DNA from 4 places in the Bradyrhizobium sp. B117 genome. Region 1 is predicted to be linked to each of the others. Evidence: predicted binding sites of a transcription regulator. Region 1 holds the regulator's gene; each other region holds the start of a gene.

What was found. The regulator PhoB, encoded in region 1, activates phosphate uptake and scavenging genes when phosphate is short. The targets are predictions, from matches to a motif close to TGTCATNNANCTGTCAT.
Region 2: a site for PhoB is predicted at 1,963-1,979, ahead of AAFG16_RS28645 (DUF47 domain-containing protein). Genes of this name have one in related genera too.
Region 3: a site for PhoB is predicted at 1,503-1,519, ahead of AAFG16_RS32890 (Orn/Lys/Arg decarboxylase N-terminal domain-containing protein). Genes of this name have one in related genera too.
Region 4: a site for PhoB is predicted at 1,597-1,613, ahead of AAFG16_RS19025 (UDP-2,3-diacylglucosamine diphosphatase). Genes of this name have one in related genera too.

What each region holds. Positions count from the first base shown of each region.
Region 1 is NZ_CP152414.1:471,676-475,883, reverse strand. It holds gene AAFG16_RS02240 (aspartate aminotransferase family protein) at 1-124, opposite strand, end outside; gene AAFG16_RS02235 (GcrA family cell cycle regulator) at 580-1,092, shown strand; gene phoB (phosphate regulon transcriptional regulator PhoB) at 1,198-1,905, opposite strand; gene phoU (phosphate signaling complex protein PhoU) at 1,928-2,644, opposite strand; gene pstB (phosphate ABC transporter ATP-binding protein PstB) at 2,656-3,474, opposite strand; partial or broken gene pstA (phosphate ABC transporter permease PstA) at 3,471-4,208, opposite strand, start outside.
Region 2 is NZ_CP152414.1:5,830,629-5,834,836, forward strand. It holds gene sugE (quaternary ammonium compound efflux SMR transporter SugE) at 1-182, shown strand, start outside; gene AAFG16_RS28640 (inorganic phosphate transporter) at 175-1,179, opposite strand; gene AAFG16_RS28645 (DUF47 domain-containing protein) at 1,278-1,922, opposite strand; gene AAFG16_RS28650 (branched-chain amino acid ABC transporter permease) at 2,077-3,045, opposite strand; gene AAFG16_RS28655 (branched-chain amino acid ABC transporter permease) at 3,047-3,910, opposite strand; gene AAFG16_RS28660 (ABC transporter substrate-binding protein) at 3,982-4,208, opposite strand, start outside.
Region 3 is NZ_CP152414.1:6,760,850-6,765,057, reverse strand. It holds gene AAFG16_RS32890 (Orn/Lys/Arg decarboxylase N-terminal domain-containing protein) at 1-1,458, opposite strand, end outside; gene AAFG16_RS32885 (Lrp/AsnC family transcriptional regulator) at 1,621-2,100, opposite strand; gene ald (alanine dehydrogenase) at 2,243-3,358, shown strand; gene AAFG16_RS32875 (DsbA family protein) at 3,367-4,002, opposite strand; gene AAFG16_RS32870 (NAD(P)/FAD-dependent oxidoreductase) at 4,020-4,208, opposite strand, start outside.
Region 4 is NZ_CP152414.1:3,900,963-3,905,170, forward strand. It holds gene AAFG16_RS19015 (PAS domain S-box protein) at 1-298, opposite strand, end outside; gene thiD (bifunctional hydroxymethylpyrimidine kinase/phosphomethylpyrimidine kinase) at 619-1,419, shown strand; gene AAFG16_RS19025 (UDP-2,3-diacylglucosamine diphosphatase) at 1,637-2,449, shown strand; gene AAFG16_RS19030 (glycosyltransferase family 1 protein) at 2,463-3,506, shown strand; gene AAFG16_RS19035 (threonine/serine dehydratase) at 3,571-4,208, shown strand, end outside.

The DNA.
Region 1 (4,208 bases):
CCGAGGTGAAATCGAGATAGCGCTCGCCATTGGTCGCGATCAGCCAGCAGCCTTCGCCGCGCTCGAAACCGAGGTCGGCCCTGGCGAAAACGGGAAGCAAATGCGGCGCGGCGCTGTTGGTCATGACGATCACTTGGATGTTGCGGACGGCCTGAATGCGTTGCGCAACGCACCATTGACCGGCCCGGAAAACGAAACGTGCCGCCTTTTAAGGGCGGCACGTGCGACTATCTTATGCCTGGTGAGACGGGTGTCAATGCCGCCCGGAAAGCCCCGGGAAACGCTGAATCCGTAGTCTTGCGGTGCCGATTTTGCGGGATTTTCACCACGGAACATGTGGAAGCGAGTCGGCGGACTCTTGCGCGCGAGTCACGCCATATTGTAGCGTTTGGACTGTCAGATACGACATCTCGTGCAGCAGTTCTGATCCCAAGAGTCCTCATGTACCGGCGTAAACGTTCGGGCGCACCTCGCGTGCCCGGCGAGCCTTAAGGGATTCTGGCGGCACGGGTTTTTCAAGGCTTAGGCATTCGCTGTGAGGCCCCAGGATGGCTGGCCGGCAGCGAGGGAAAGGGTGCAATGACGGTTTTGACCTGGTCCGATGATCGCGTCGAGCAGCTGAAAAAGCTCTGGGAGGCCGGACTTTCGGCCAGCCAGATCGCGGCCGAGCTCGGCAATGTGACCCGCAATGCCGTGATCGGCAAAGTGCACAGGCTCGGCCTGTCCGGCCGCGCCAAGAGCCCCTCATCGGCAGCGCCCCGGCCGCGCAAGGCCCGCCCCGCGCAGCACATGATGCGCGTGAGCCGTCCGATCTCGCGCGGCAATACCGCACTGGCGCAGGCCTTCGAGGTCGAGGTGGAGGCCGAGCCGGTCACCTACGACAACGTGGTGCCGATGAGCCAGCGGCTGTCGCTGCTGGAGCTGAACGAGGCGACCTGCCACTGGCCGGTCGGCGATCCCTCGAGCCCGGATTTCTTCTTCTGCGGCGGCAAGGCGCTCTCCGGCCTGCCCTATTGCGCGCAGCACTCGCGCGTCGCCTACCAGCCGGCGGCGGATCGCCGCCGTGCGCCGGCAAAGCCCGGCACGCGCTGAACACTGCTTCAAACGACATCGTCCCGGCACGCGGCCGGGACGACCCGAGACATATAAAAAGCGCGCCACTTGGCGCGCTTTTATTTTGCACGCTTGCAATCGTACTTACGTCTGCTCCGCCTTCGCGAAGCGGTCGTCGAGCGCGTAGCCGGCACCGCGGACGGTGCGGATCGGGTCCTGCTCGCGGCCAAGATTGAGCAGCTTGCGCAGACGGCCGATATGCACGTCGACGGTGCGCTCGTCGATGTAGATGTCGCGGCCCCAGACGCTGTCCAGCAGCTGCTCGCGCGAGAACACGCGGCCGGGATGCTCGAGGAAGAACTCCAGCAGGCGATATTCGGTCGGGCCGAGATCGATCGGCCGGCCCGAGCGCGCGACGCGGCGCTTGTCGCGGTCGAGCTCGATGTCGCCATAGGCGAGCACGGTGGCGAGCCGCTCCGGGCTTGCGCGACGCAGGAGGCCCTTCACGCGCGCCAGCAGCTCCGGCACCGAGAACGGCTTGACGATGTAATCATCGGCGCCGGTCGCAAGACCCCGCACCCGCTCGCTCTCCTCGCCGCGCGCGGTGAGCATGATGATCGGGAGCTGCTTGGTCTCCGGGCGGGTGCGCAGCCGCCGGCACAGCTCGATGCCGGAGAGGCCCGGCAGCATCCAGTCGAGCACGATCAGGTCGGGGATGTGCTCCTTGAGACGGGTGTCGGCGTCGTCGCCGCGCATCACCGTCTCGACGTCATAGCCGTCGCCTTCGAGGTTGTAGCGAAGCAGCTCGGTGAGAGCTTCCTCGTCTTCAACCACCATAATGCGTGCGCCCATGGTGTCGTCGCTCCTTGACTCTTCAGCTATTCGGGACCGTCGTGGCAAAGGTCGTCATGTCACCCTTCGGCCGCTTGTCGGTGATCGCCTGGCCCTCGATCATGTAGAACACGGTCTCGGCGATGTTGGTGGCATGGTCACCGATGCGCTCGATGTTCTTGGCGCAGAACATCAGGTGGATGCAGAACGAGATGTTGCGCGGATCCTCCATCATGTAGGTGAGGAGCTCGCGGAACAGCGAGGTGCAGATGGCGTCGACTTCCTCGTCGCCCTTCCACACCGCCATCGCCGCCGGCAGGTCGTGCGCGGCGTAGGCGTCCAGCACCGACTTGACCTGCTGCTGCACGAGGTCGGTCATGTGCTCGAGGCCGCGGAACAGCTTCAGCGGATGGAAGTCGGTCTCCAGCGCCGCGACGCGCTTGCCCATGTTCTTGGCGAGGTCGCCGATGCGCTCGAGATCGGTCGCGACGCGCATGGCGCCGACGATCTCGCGCAGGTCCACCGCCATCGGCTGGCGCCGGGCGATGGTGAGAACGGCACGCTCCTCGATCTTCTTCTGGAGTGCGTCGATGTCGGCGTCGGTGGTGACGACGCGCTGGCCGAGAGCGACGTCACGGCGGATCAGCGCGTCGACGGAATCGACGATCATGCGCTCGGCAATGCCGCCCATCTCGGCGACCAGGCGGGTGAGCTCCTGGAGGTCGGTGTCGAAGGCCTTTGCGGTATGTTCAGAACCCATATCCCGTCTCCTCAGCCGAACCGGCCGGTGATGTAATCCTGCGTGCGCCGATCGCTCGGCGACGTGAAGATCTTGCTGGTGTCGTCGAACTCGATCAGCTCCCCGAGATACATGAAGGCGGTCTTGTCGGAGACGCGGGCCGCCTGCTGCATGTTGTGGGTGACGATCGCGATCGTGTAGTTCTCGGAGAGCTCCTGGATCAGCTCCTCGACCTTGGCGGTCGAGATCGGGTCGAGCGCCGAGCAGGGCTCGTCGAACAGGATCACCTCGGGCCGCACCGCAACGGTGCGGGCGATGCAGAGGCGCTGCTGCTGGCCGCCGGAGAGCGACAGGCCGGACGCGTTGAGCTTGTCCTTGACCTCGTTCCAGAGCGCGCCGCCGCGCAGCGCCTTCTCCACGCGGTCGTCCATCTCGGATTTCGAGATCTTCTCATAGAGACGGATGCCGAACGCGATGTTCTCGTAGATCGTCATCGGGAACGGCGTCGGCTTCTGGAACACCATGCCGACGCGGGCGCGCAGCAGGTTGAGGTCCAGCTTGGGGTCGAGGATGTTGGTCTGGTCGAGCATCAGCTGACCGGTGACGCGCTGGCCCGGATAGAGGTCGTACATCCGGTTGAAGATGCGCAGCAGGGTCGACTTGCCGCAGCCCGACGGGCCGATGAACGCCGTGACGCGGTTGGTGCCGAGCGTCAGGTTGATGTTCTTCAGCGCGTGGTGCTCGCCGTAATAGAAGTTGAGGTTGCGCACCGTCACCTTGGCCGGAGCTTCGGGCAGCGGCTGCGAGCCGTGCTGAACGGGCGTACTGACGGTAACTGACATATCGCTCATTTTGCGGTCCTCTCGGCGCTCAGGATGCGCGCGCCAATGTTCAGGGCAAGCACGGTCAACGTGATCAGCAGGGCGCCGCTCCAGGCGAGTTGCTTCCAGTAGGCATAGGGGCTCTGCACGAAGTTGTTGATGGTCACGGGCAGGTTGGCCATCGTCTTGTTCAGGCTCAGGCTGAAGAACTGGTTCGACAGCGCGGTGAAGAGCAGCGGCGCGGTCTCGCCGGCGACGCGGGCGGTGGCCAGCATCACGCCGGTGATGAGGCCCGAGCGCGCGGCGCGATAGGCGATGCGCTTGATCACCAGCGAGCGCGGCAGGCCGAGCGCGGCAGGCCGAGCGCGGAGGCCGCCTCGCGCAATGCGTTCGGCACCAGGAGCAGCATGTCCTCGGTCGTGCGCAGCACCACCGGGATGACGATCACCGCGAGCGCGAGGCAGCCCGCGATCGCCGAGAAGCCGCGCATCGGCACCACCACCGCGCCGTAGATGAACAGGCCGATGATGATCGAGGGCGCCGACAGCAGGATGTCGTTGATGAAACGGATCACCGAGGTCAGCTTGTCGTTGCGGCCGTACTCGGCGAGATAGGTGCCGGCGAACAGGCCGAGCGGCGCGCCGATGCCGACGCCGAGCACCGTCATGATCACCGAGCCGACGATGGCGTTGAGCAGGCCGCCCTCGGTCGAGCCGGGCGGCGGGGTGTTTTCGGTGAAGACCTGAAAGTTGAGCCCGCTCAGG
Region 2 (4,208 bases), 4.7 Mb from region 1:
TGCTGGGATTTGCCCTCAAATCCCTGCCCGTCGGGACCGCCTATGCGGTCTGGACCGGGATCGGCGCGGTCGGCACCGCCACGCTCGGCATCTTCCTGTTTGGCGAGCCCGCCACCGCCTTCCGCCTCGCCAGCATCGGGCTGATCGTTGCCGGCATCGTCGGCCTGAAGCTCGTCACCTGAAGAGCTGGACTGCCCACCAGGTCAGCGCAGCCACGATCGCCGAGGCCGGGATCGTGATCACCCAGGCATAGACGATCGAGCTTGCGACGTTCCAGCGCACCGCCGAAACCCGGCGGGCTGCGCCGACGCCGACGATGGCGCCAGTGATGGTGTGGGTGGTCGAGACGGGAACGCCGAGGAACGTCGCCATGAACAGGGTCGCGGCACCGCCGGTCTCGGCGCAAAAGCCCTGCATCGGCGTCAGTTTGGTGATGCGCAGGCCCATGGTGCGGACGATGCGCCAGCCCCCCATCAGCGTCCCCAGCGCCATCGCCGCCTGGCACGACAGCACCACCCAGAAGGGCACCGAGAATTCGCTGCCGAGATGGCCTTGCGAATAGAGCAGCACGGCGATGATGCCCATGGTCTTCTGCGCATCATTGCCGCCATGGCCGAGCGAATAGAGCGAGGCGGAGGCGAATTGCAGGATGCGAAACGCGCGATCGACCGCGAACGGCGTCGAGCGCACCGAGAGCCAGGACACGATCGCCACCAGCAGCATCGCCAGCAGGAAGCCGACCAGCGGCGACAGCACGATCGCCAGCACCGTCTTCGACAGACCGCTCCACACCGCCGCCGAGATCCCGGCCTTGGCCATGCCGCCGCCGACGAGGCCGCCGATCAGCGCATGCGACGAGGAGGACGGGATGCCTAGCGCCCAGGTCACGAGGTTCCAGATGATGGCGCCGACGAGAGCGGCGAAGATCACCTGGGCATCGACGATCGAGGGATCGATGATGCCGGTTCCGATGGTCTGGGCGACGTGCAGGCCGAACACCATGAAGGCGACGAAATTGAAGAACGCGGCCCAGAACACCGCGAATTGCGGCCGCAGCACGCGGGTCGACACGATGGTCGCGATCGAATTGGCGGCGTCGTGCAGGCCGTTCAGGAAGTCGAACAGCAGCGCGACGGCGATCAGTCCGACCAGGACAGGAAGACCCAACACGGCATCCACGGCGCTGCCCTGCCTTACTCTTCGCGCATGATCTCCGCGCAAACGCGTTCCGCGTTTGTCGCGAAGGAAAACCGCTGCACGCTTTTCCGGATCATGCGCTAGACCTGCTCGATGACGATACTGTTGATCTCGTTCGCGACGTCGTCGAAGCGATCGGCCACTTTCTCCAGATGGTCGTAGATCTCGACGCCGACGATGAAATCCATCGCGTTGCCATCGCGATGCTTGAGGAACAATTCCTTCAGCCCGATGTCATGGAGGTCGTCGACGCGCCCCTCGAGCTTGGTCAGTTCCTCCGTGATGGCGGTCAGCATCGCGACGTTCGGTCCGATCGATTGCAACAGCGGCAATGCGCGTCCGACCAGATTGGCGCACTCGATCAGGAGCCCGCCGATCTCGCGCATCGGCGGCTCGAACGTGCGGACCTCGAACAGCATCACGGCCTTGGCGGTCTGCTGCATCTGGTCGATGGCGTCGTCCATCGAGGTGATGAGGTTCTTGATGTCGCCGCGATCGAACGGCGTGATGAAAGTGCGTCGCACCGCCGTCAGCACCTCGCGGGTGATGTTGTCGGCCTCGTTCTCGAACTGGTTGACGCGCTGGCAATAGACCGGCGTCTCCTCGCCGCCATTGAGCACGCCCTGGAGTGCAACGGCGCCCTGAATCACGGTCTGGGCATGGCGGTCGAACAGTTCGAAAAAGCGCTCTTCCCTGGGAAGCAGAGCGCGAAACCAACGCATCATGGGGTCGCTACCGGCTCGAAATGGCCCGGCCCGAACGAGCCGTCACAAAACTGTCATAGACCATTTCGACGCCGCGCGCGTGTCTTCTCACGCCCGCGGAGCCGGATCATCCACCGCTTTAGCGCACCAATGAAATTGATGCGATATCAATGATTTAGAGCGAGCGCCGGAAGTAATGGGCGATTTCGCCAATGACGCCGCGGCGGAAGGTGAGCACGCAGACCACGAAAATCGAGCCCTGAATCACCGTCACCCACTGGCCGAAGCCCGCCAGGTATTGCTGCATGGCGATGATGGCGAAGGCACCAACCACCGGGCCGAAGATGGTGCCGAGACCGCCAACCAGCGTCATCAGCACGACCTCGCCCGACATCGTCCAGTGCACGTCGGTGAGTGAGGCGTTCTGCGCCACGAACACCTTCAGCGCACCGGCAAAGCCCGCCAGCGTCCCCGACAGCACGAACGCCAGGAACTTGTACTGGTCGGTGCGATAGCCGAGCGAGATCGCGCGCGGCTCGTTCTCGCGGATCGACTTCAACACCTCGCCGAACGGCGAGTTGATGATGCGGTAGATCAGCAGGAAGCCGGCGAGGAAGCCGACCAGCACGACGTAATAGAGCACGGTCGGCTTCGACAGATCGAGCACGCCGAACATGCGTCCCTGCGGAATGCCCTGGATGCCGTCCTCACCATGGGTGAACGGCGCCTGGAGATAGATGAAGTACAAGAGCTGCGAGAGCGCCAGGGTGATCATCGAGAAATAGATGCCCTGGCGGCGGATCGAGATGTAGCCGGTGATGATCGAGAGCGCGAAAGCCGCGGCGACACCGACGAGAATGCCGAGCTCCGGCGGCAGCGCCCATACTTTCAGCGCGTGAGCGCTGCAATAACCGGCGGTGCCCATAAACATCGCGTGACCGAACGACAGCAGTCCGCCGTAACCGATCAGCAGGTTGAAGGCGCAGGCCAGCAGCGCGAAGCACAGCGCCTGCATCACGAAGAACGGATAGACCCCCGTGAAGGGCACCGACGCCAGCAGCAGCGCCATCAGCACGAATACGATCATCTCGTCGCGCATCGCACGCGGGGTTACCGGCAGCGTGTCGTCCGTCAAGGCTGTCATATCAGGCCGCCCTTCCCGTCAATCCCGTTGGCTTCACCAAGAGCACCAGCACCATCAGCACGAACACGACGGTGTTGGACGCCTCGGGGTAGAAATATTTGGTCAGCCCCTCGATCACACCGAGCGCAAAGCCGGTGATGATGGAGCCCATGATCGATCCCATGCCGCCGATCACGACCACCGCGAACACGACGATGATGAGGTCGGCGCCCATCAGCGGCCGCACCTGGTTGATCGGCGCCGAAAGCACGCCGGCGAGCGCGGCAAGGCCGACGCCGAGACCATAGGTCAGCGTGATCATGCGCGGAACGTTGATGCCGAAAGCGCGTACCAGCGTCGGATTCTCGGTGGCGGCGCGCAGGTAGGCGCCGAGCCGCGTCTTCTCGATCAGGAACCAGGTCGCCAGACACACCACCAGCGAGAAAATGACCACCCAGCCGCGATAGACGGGCAAGAACATGAAGCCGAGATTCATGCCGCCCTTGAGCTGGTCCGGAATGGCGTAAGGCAGGCCGGAGGAGCCGAAATAGTTCTGGAACACGCCCTGCACGATCAGCGCGATGCCGAAGGTCAGCAGCAGGCCGTAGAGATGGTCGAGACCGGTCAGCCATTGCAGCATTGTCCGTTCCAGGATCATGCCGAAGATGCCGACGATGATGGGGGCCAGCAGCAACGCCCACCAGTAGTTGATGCCGCCGAGGTTGAGCAGGAAATAGGCGACGAAGGCGCCCATCATGTAGAGCGCGCCATGGGCGAAATTGATGATGTTGAGCATGCCGAAGATCACGGCAAGCCCGAGACTGAGCAGCGCGTAGAACGAGCCGTTGATCAGTCCCACCAGTAGCTGAGCGTATAGAGCCTGCATCGATCCCGCACCCGGTCCCTTCGGCGTTCCCTAGAGTTGCCCGCCGGCTCGAAGCCGGCGGGCTGTTGGTCTTACTTCTTGAGCAGCGCGCACTTGCTCTCGGAGAGCGGCGTGAAGGCCTGGTCGCCCGGCACCGTGCCGACCAGCTTGTAGAAGTCCCACGGTCCCTTGGACTCCGAGGGCTTCTTCACCTCGAACAGATAGGCGTTGTGGATGGTGCGGCCGTTGGGCTGGATCTCGCCCTTGCCGAACAGATCGTCCTCGGTCGGCATCGACTTCATCTTCTCGACGACCTTGA
Region 3 (4,208 bases), 3.7 Mb from region 1:
ATTCTGCTCCTTCTCCTCGAACTCCCGGCGCATCGCGCGGACTTTCTTGCGCAGCTCGATGCCGAGGCGGATCGTGTCGTCCCAGAGTACCTCGCCGGAGCGACCCTTCATCATCTGCGCGCCGACGTCGAGCGAGGCGAACAGCGGGTAGAACGGCGAGGTCGAGGCGTGCTGCATGAAGCTTTCGTTGAAACGACGGTGCTCGACGCGCCGCTTCTGGCCGCGGATGTGGCGGTCCTTGATGTGGATCTGCGAGGCCTGCGAGAAGCTCGCGAGCTGCTTGTGGGTCGACTGCGTCGCGATGATGCCGGGCGCCTCGGGCGGAAGGTTGGTGAGGCCCATGGCGAATCGGCCGGCATAGAGCGGGTGGAATTTCATGAAGCCGGCCCAGGCCTCGTCGAACAGTATGTATTCGCAGAGATGGCCGATGCGCTTCAGGATCATCTCGGCGCTGTGGATCGAGCCGTCATAGGTGCACTGCTCGACCACGGCGACGCGGAACGGCCGCTCCTTGCGCCAGGCGTCCCTGTCGGTCACCAGTGGATGGTTGCGGATCGCCTCGCGCAGGGCCTTCTCGTCGAGCATGTCCCACCGCATCGGGCCGATCAGGCCCCAGGCGTTGCGGACGGTCGGGACATAGACCGGGATGCCGCCATTGATCATCAGTGCGCCGTGATGGGCGGCCTTGTGGTTGTTGCGGTCGAACAGCACGAGGTCGCCGTCGGTGACGAGGGCGCCGAGCGCGACCTTGTTCGAGGTCGAGGTGCCGTTGAGCACGAAATAGGTTTTCTCCGCGCCGAAGATCTGCGCGGCTTCCTTCTGCGCCTTCAGCGCCGGCCCCTCATGGGTGAGGAGGTCGCCGAGATCGAGCACGGAATTGTCGAGGTCGTCGCGGAACACGGATTCGCCGAGATGCTCGACGAAGACCCGGCCGATCGGGCTGCGGTTGTAGAACACGCCGCCGTTGTGACCCGGGCAGGTCCAGAGCTGGTTGCCTTCCTCGGCATAGTCGACGAGGGCGCCGAAGAAGGGCGTCTTCAGCGTCTCGGCATATTGCTTGAGCCGGCTGATCAGGTTCTTGGCGATGAAGGTCGGCGTCTCCTCGGAGAGAAAGACATAGCCGTCGATGAAGTCGAGCACCTCGACCGGCAGGTCCTCGAAGCGCTTGCGCCGGATCAGGAGGATGATCGGGAAGTCGAGGCCGCGGCGCCGCATCAGGTTGATCAGGGCCGAGGTCCTGCCTTCCAGGCCCTTCTTGCCCCAGTCCACCACCATGCAGCCGATCGCGGCGTCGGTCTGCACCGCGATCTCGGCGTCTTCCAGCTTGCGGGCCCGGACCACCTCGAAGCCGGAGCGCTGGATCTCCTCGATGATCTGGTTGAAGCGGAGACCCTCGAGGTCGTCGGCGTCGAACGCAGGTGCGGCGAACAGGAAGTTGAAGCGCTTGAAATAGTCCATGGCGTGTCCCGAATGTGCGAGACCGACAGGTCTCTGCACATTCGATGACAGTTCTATGACAGCGAGGGGGCCGGCGCGGATTGCGTAGAGGGGAAACTCTCCGCGAACCCCAATTCACTGCGTCTGCCGTGCCAGCCCCTAAGAACGGGAAAGGGAAAAGAGCTACCGCTTCGCCTCGCCGAACACCACCGTCGGCACGGCGCGGTTGACGATTTCGCGGAGCGCAAAGCTCGATTGCACCCGCGCGACGCGCGGCAGGCGCGACAACTCGGTGCGATGGATGCGCTCGAAATCCTGGATGTCGCGGGCGAGCACGATCAGGATGTAGTCGTCGGTGCCCGACATCAGGAAGCAGCGCACGACGGAGGGGCATTTCACCACCTCGGCCTCGAACGCCTTCAGCGCCTCGTCGCTCTGGCTCTCCAGTGCGATGCGGACCAGCACGGTGGTGGTGAGGCCGAACTGGTTGAGATCGAGCGCGGCCTGGTAGGCCTGGATGTAGCCGTCGTCCTCCAGCGCCTTCTGCCGCCGCGCCAGCGCGGTGCTGGATAGCCCGACCTTGTTGGCGAGCTCGGTGTGGCTGGCTCGCGCATTGGTGGTGAGTTCCGCGAGGATGGCGAGATCTTTCCGGTCGAGGGCCAAGGTTTTGTTTCCGGCGTGAAAGGGCGCTTCCGCGCCGGAAACCGGCGCGCATGTGGCAAACCTAGCGGATATTTGCACGAAACCAAACCGGCCCCGTCGCTACGATCAACAACGGAATCAATGCGTTGGCGAGGAGCTCAAGATGCGCGTCGGTGTGCCCAAGGAGATCAAGGTGCAGGAATATCGCGTCGGGCTCACCCCGGGCGCGGTCCGTGAATATGTCGCGGCCGGACATCAGGTCACGGTCGAGACCGGCGCCGGCAGCGGCATCGGCGCGTCCGACGAGGTGTATGAGCGGGCAGGGGCCACCATCGCCGCGAGCGCGCGCGACATCTTCGCCGCATGCGACATGATCGTGAAGGTGAAGGAGCCGCAGAAGAGCGAATGGGCCCAGCTGCGCGAAGGCCAGATCCTGTTTACTTATCTCCACCTCGCGCCGGATCCGGAGCAGGCCAAGGGGCTGCTCGCTTCCGGTTGCACCGCGATCGCCTATGAAACCGTCACCGACGCGGCCGGTCAGCTCCCCTTGCTGGCGCCGATGAGCGAAGTCGCCGGCCGCCTCGCGATCGAGGCCGCTGGCGCCGCGCTCAAGCGATCCGCGGGCGGTCGCGGACTGCTGCTGGGCGGCGTGCCCGGTGTGCAGCCGGCGCGCCTCGTCGTGCTCGGCGGCGGTGTGGTCGGAACGCAGGCCGCGCGCATGGCTGCGGGTCTTGGCGCCGAAGTCACGGTGATCGATCGCTCAATTCCACGCCTGCGCCAGCTGGATGACGTCTTTCTCGGGCGAGTCCGCACCCGCTTTTCGACCATCGAGGCGGTCGAGGACGAGGTGTTCGCCGCCGACGTCGTGATCGGCGCCGTGCTGGTGCCGGGTGCCAGCGCGCCGAAGCTCGTCACGCGCGCGATGCTGAAATCCATGAAGCCGGGTGCGGTGCTGGTCGACGTCGCGATCGACCAGGGCGGCTGCTTCGAGACCTCGCATCCGACCACGCACACCGATCCGACCTACGAGGTCGACGGCGTCGTGCACTACTGCGTCGCCAACATGCCGGGCGCGGTGCCGGTGACCTCCAGCCAGGCGCTGAACAACGCGACGCTGCCGTTCGGCCTGATGCTCGCGAGCAAGGGCTTTGCCGCGGTGCTGGAGAATCCGCATCTGCGCAATGGGCTGAACGTGCATCGCGGCCGCATCACCAACAAGGCGGTGGCGGAGAGCCTCGGACTCGAGTTTGCTCCGGTGGAGAGCGGGCTCGCGGCTTAGGGCAGCTCTCAATCTGGCTTGCGGTGGCGGCTGCCGAGCGCGGCCGCGATCGTCTCGGGCTTCTCGATGCGTTCGATCAGCATGTCGATGCGGTCGCCGCCCCAGAACAGCTCGCCGTTGAACACCATGGTCGGCACGCCGAACACACCAAGTGCCTCGGCCTCGTCGATGATGCGATCGTGCTCGGCGCGGGCAGGGCCATTGACGTAGGCTTCGAACTCGCTGGGCGAGCCACCGCACGAGGTGATGATTTCGGTAATTGCGGCGAGATCGTCGATCTCGAGCTCATGGCTCCAGAATTTACGGAATACCGTGTCGTGGTAGGCGCGGAAGAAGCCGTGCCGTTGCGCGAACAGCATGCCGACACTCGAATAGAAGGCGTCGTAGATTCGCCGCGGGCCCTTCATGACGAGCCCTTGCGCATTGGCATAGCGCCGCGCGTCCATATAGGCGTAGCGCACCTTGCGCCAGAAATGCGGCGTGCGCTCCTCGACCTTGCCCATGAACTCGGCGATGCGCAGCGTGTAGGGCAGCCATTCGAGCTCGACCCCATGCGTCTGTTCAAGTTCGAAGAGGCGCTTGTTGGCCACGAACGCGTAGGGACTCTTGTAATCAGTGTAGACGCGGACGATCGGCTTCGGCATTGGGCACTCCCTGCAGTCTACGCCTTCGTCAGCCTATATTGCCCCAAATCGGGGTCATGCGTCATGCGCCAATAGTCCACGAACCGCCACGGCATGGCCGAAAACACGCGGCCACTTGAGTTGCGGTAGTAAGTGCTCATGCCCGGATGGGTCCAGATCATGGCCTCGTGCTCGACGTCGACCTTGCGGACGTAATCGCCGAGCAC
Region 4 (4,208 bases), 3.4 Mb from region 1:
CCGCCTTGACGAGGCCCTCGATGCGGTAGATCGGGACCCAGAGCGTGTAGATCGAAAGCACATGAGTGAGGCCGCAGGCCATGATGAAGATCGCGAACGCCCAATATACCCAACCGAATTTGAGGTCGCGCCGCTTGGTGACGAAAATGGCGAGGGCGAACGGAATCGAGAAATAGGCGGCGGCGATGACCGCGTCGGAGACGACATGGAGCCAGATCAGTTCGGGTTCCCACAATAGGCAGATGCCGTGCGGCGAGAACATCGAGGAGTCGAGGATACGTTCGAGAAAGGCCCACATGGTTCCACCCCAGGCTGGCATTCAAGGTTTCGCGGGCCAGGGCGGCCCGCTGGTGCCGTTGGACGGGTCCCGCCGCCCAACGTCTCACGCATGGACACACACGCCGAACGCGAGACCATACCAAGGGGACGGCGCGGTTGCATTTTGCAAGCCCGCACGATTGCGGGACGCCGGTGCCGGGCCGGATCGGCTCCACCTGATTCGCTGGGCCGTCAGCACAGCGAATCACGGCTGCCCGCCGCCCGCAACGCTTGCTGGCGTTCCACGGCCGCGCTAGGACAGGTCATGGCGCTGTCCGTATCAAGCAGAAGTATCCCGCGATGACGACGCCGGTCGCGCTCACCATCGCCGGCTCGGATTCGAGCGGCGGCGCCGGCATCCAGGCGGACCTGAAGACCTTTGCCGCGCTCGGCGTCTACGGCGCCTCCGCCATCACGGCGCTGACGGCGCAGAACACGCGCGGCGTCACCGGCATCCACGCGGTGCCGGCCGATTTCGTCACCGCGCAGATCGACGCGGTGTTCTCCGATCTCGAAGTCGGCGCGGTGAAGATCGGCATGGTGGCCCAGGCCGCCAGCATCGATGCGATCGCGGCCGCGCTGACGCGGTGGAAGCCCGGCCATATCGTGCTCGATCCCGTGATGGTTGCGACCTCCGGCGACCGACTGCTGGCGTCCGAGGCCGTGGACGCGTTGCGCACGAAACTGATGCCGCTGGCTTCCGTGATCACGCCTAATCTGCCGGAAGCCGCCGCGCTGCTCGACGAGCCGGTTGCGGCCGGTGAGGCCGAGATCGAGCGTCAGGGCCGCCGCCTGCTGGCGCTCGGCTGCCGCGCGGTGCTGATCAAGGGCGGCCACGGCGAGGGGGCAGAGAGCATCGACTATCTCGTCGATTCCAAGAAAACGATCGCACTTGCCGCCCCGCGCGTTGCCACACGCAACACCCATGGCACCGGCTGCTCGCTGTCCTCGGCCGTCGCGGCCGGGCTCGCCAAGGGCGAGGATCTCGAGCGCGCCGTGCAGAGCGCCAAGGCCTGGATCAGCGCGGCGATCGCCGCCGCCGACCGCTTCAGCGTCGGCCACGGCCACGGACCGATCCATCATTTCCACAAGTTCTATTGACCCCGGTCTCGCGCGGCGCGGCGGCTCCCGGCGTTAACCAATAACGCCTTGGGGTTCCGTAGCTTCGCGGGCGGTCATCACCGCTTCATGTCGCCTGATTGTCGCATGCGACTGATATTCGCGGGGAAGGGCGAGGCAAGGTTTGATTCGTATCTGAGGGTGCCTCAAAGGTTCAATCGTCATCCCCCTGTCACGGGAAATTGTTACGGGCGGTCGCATGGGAAGTTACGATGTGAGTGACGAGAGCCCGGAGCGGCGCTTTCGCACGTTGTTCATCTCCGACGTTCATCTCGGAGCCCGCGGTTCGCAAGCCGACCTTCTGCTCGACTTCCTGCGCTACCACGATGCCGATACGATCTATCTCGTGGGCGACATCGTCGACGGCTGGGCGCTGAAATCGAGCTGGCACTGGCCGCAATCGCACAACGACCTCGTGCAGAAGCTGCTGCGCAAGGCGCGCAAGGGCGCCAAGATCATCTACGTGCCCGGCAATCATGACGAGTTCCTGCGCAACTATTACGGCACGCATTTCGGCGGCATCGACGTCGTCGAGAACACCGTCCACACCAGCGTGGACGGCAAGCGCTACCTCGTCATCCACGGCGACATCTTTGACCTCGTGGTGCAGAACGCGCGCTGGCTCGCTCATCTCGGCGACAAGGCCTACGACTTCGCGATCCAGATGAATCGCTTCGTCAACTTCTTCCGCCGCATGTTCGGCGTGCCCTATTGGTCGCTGTCGCAATGGGCCAAGCAGAAGGTCAAGAACGCGGTGAACTATATCGGCGCGTTCGAGCAGGCGCTCTCCGCCGAAGCGCGGCGCCATGACGCTGACGGCGTGATCTGCGGCCACATCCACTACGCCGTGATCCGCGACGAGAACGGCATCCGCTACATGAACTGCGGCGACTGGGTCGAGAGCTGCACCGCGCTGGTCGAGCACGACGACGGCCATTTCGAGATCATCACCTGGGCCGACCAGCTGCGGAAGCCGGCACAAGTTCCGCAGGTGGCAGCCAGAGCTGCATAACAGAGGCGGCTTGATGCGCATCCTGGTCGCGACCGACGCCTGGCACCCGCAAGTCAACGGTGTGGTTCGGACGCTGACCAAGCTAGCTGAGGCCGCCAAAGGGCTCGGTGTCGAGTTCACATTCCTGACGCCGCAATCGTTCCGCACCTTCGCGATGCCGAGCTATCGCGACGTGCGGCTGGCGATGCCGCGTCCGGCGCGGATCGCGAAGCTGATCGAGGAAGCGCGCCCCGACAGCATCCATATCGCGACCGAAGGGCCGATCGGACTGATGGTCCGCCGCTATTGCCGCCAGCGCAAGCTGCCGTTCACGACCAGCTTCCACACCCGTTTCCCTGATTATGTCCGCGCCCGCGTGCCGGTGCCGGGCTCGCTGATCTGGCGGGCGCTGCGCCGCTTTCACGCGCCGAGCCGCGCCGTGATGGCGGCAACGCCGGCACTCGCCTGCGAATTGACCGAGCGCGGTTTCGACAACGTCGTGCTGTGGCCGCGCGGCGTCGATACTCACTTGTTCCATCCCCGCGCCATCGACCTGTGCCTCCCGGCGCCGGTGTTCCTCTCGGTCGGTCGCGTCGCGGTGGAGAAGAATCTCGAAGCCTTCCTGGAGCTCGACTTGCCCGGCACCAAGGTCGTCGTCGGCGACGGCCCGGCGCGTGCCTCGCTGGAAGACGCCTATCCCGATGCGATCTTCTTGGGGGAGAAGCACGGCGAGGCGCTGGCGGAGATCTATGCCGCGGCCGACGTGTTCGTGTTTCCCAGCAAGACCGACACGTTCGGCCTGGTGCTGCTGGAGGCGCTCGCAAGCGGCCTGCCGGTTGCGGCGTTCCCGGTAAAGGGCCCCCGCGACGTGATCGGCGATGCGCCGGTCGGCGCGCTCGATCACGACCTGCGCAGCGCCTGTTTTGCGGCGCTCGGCATCTCCCGGCAGGACTGCGTCGAGTTCGCCGCCAACTACACCTGGGAGGCCTCGGCCCGGGTCTTCGTCGACAGCATCCAGGCGGTCGGCGCGGTGCTATCAGGCAGGAATGGGGCGGAGTCGGTTAGTTTCGTAGCCTGAAAACCAGGGTTCATCGCGCGGAGGTGTCTTGCCCGCGCTCAGACTGCCGCGATAAGTTCGGGTTATGACCGAACAGCTCCTCCCCATCGGCCCTGCCGATATCGATGCCGCAGCGCGCGTGATCGCGCCCTACGCCATCCGCACCCCGCTGTTGTCCTTTCCCGTGCTCAACGAGCGCGTCGGTGCCAAAGTGTTCCTGAAGCCGGAAATGCTCCAGCGCACCGGCTCCTTCAAGTTCCGCGGCGCCTTTAACAAGGTGTTCTCGATCCCGCAGCACAAGCGCGCCGGCGGCGTGGTCGCGTTCTCCTCCGGCAACCACGCCCAGGGCGTGGCGGCGGCGGCAAAAATCCTCGACATGCAGGCGACCATCGTGATGCCGGCGGACGCCCCGCTGTCGAAGCGCGAGCGCACCAAGTCCTACGGCGCCGAGGTCGTGCTGTATGATCGCGACAAGGACGACCGCGAGGCGATCTCGCGCGGCATCGCCGAGAAGCGCGGCGCGACCTTGGTCAGGCCTTATGACGATCCGTTCGTGATTGCGGGGCAGGGCACCGCCGGCCGCGAGATCGCGGAGGACATGGCGGGGCTCGGCGTTGCCCCCGACATCGTGGTCGCGCCGGCCTCCGGCGGCGGCCTCATCGCGGGCGTCGCGACCGCTGTGAAGGCGCGTTATCCGCAGGCCGAGATCGTGGTGGCCGAGCC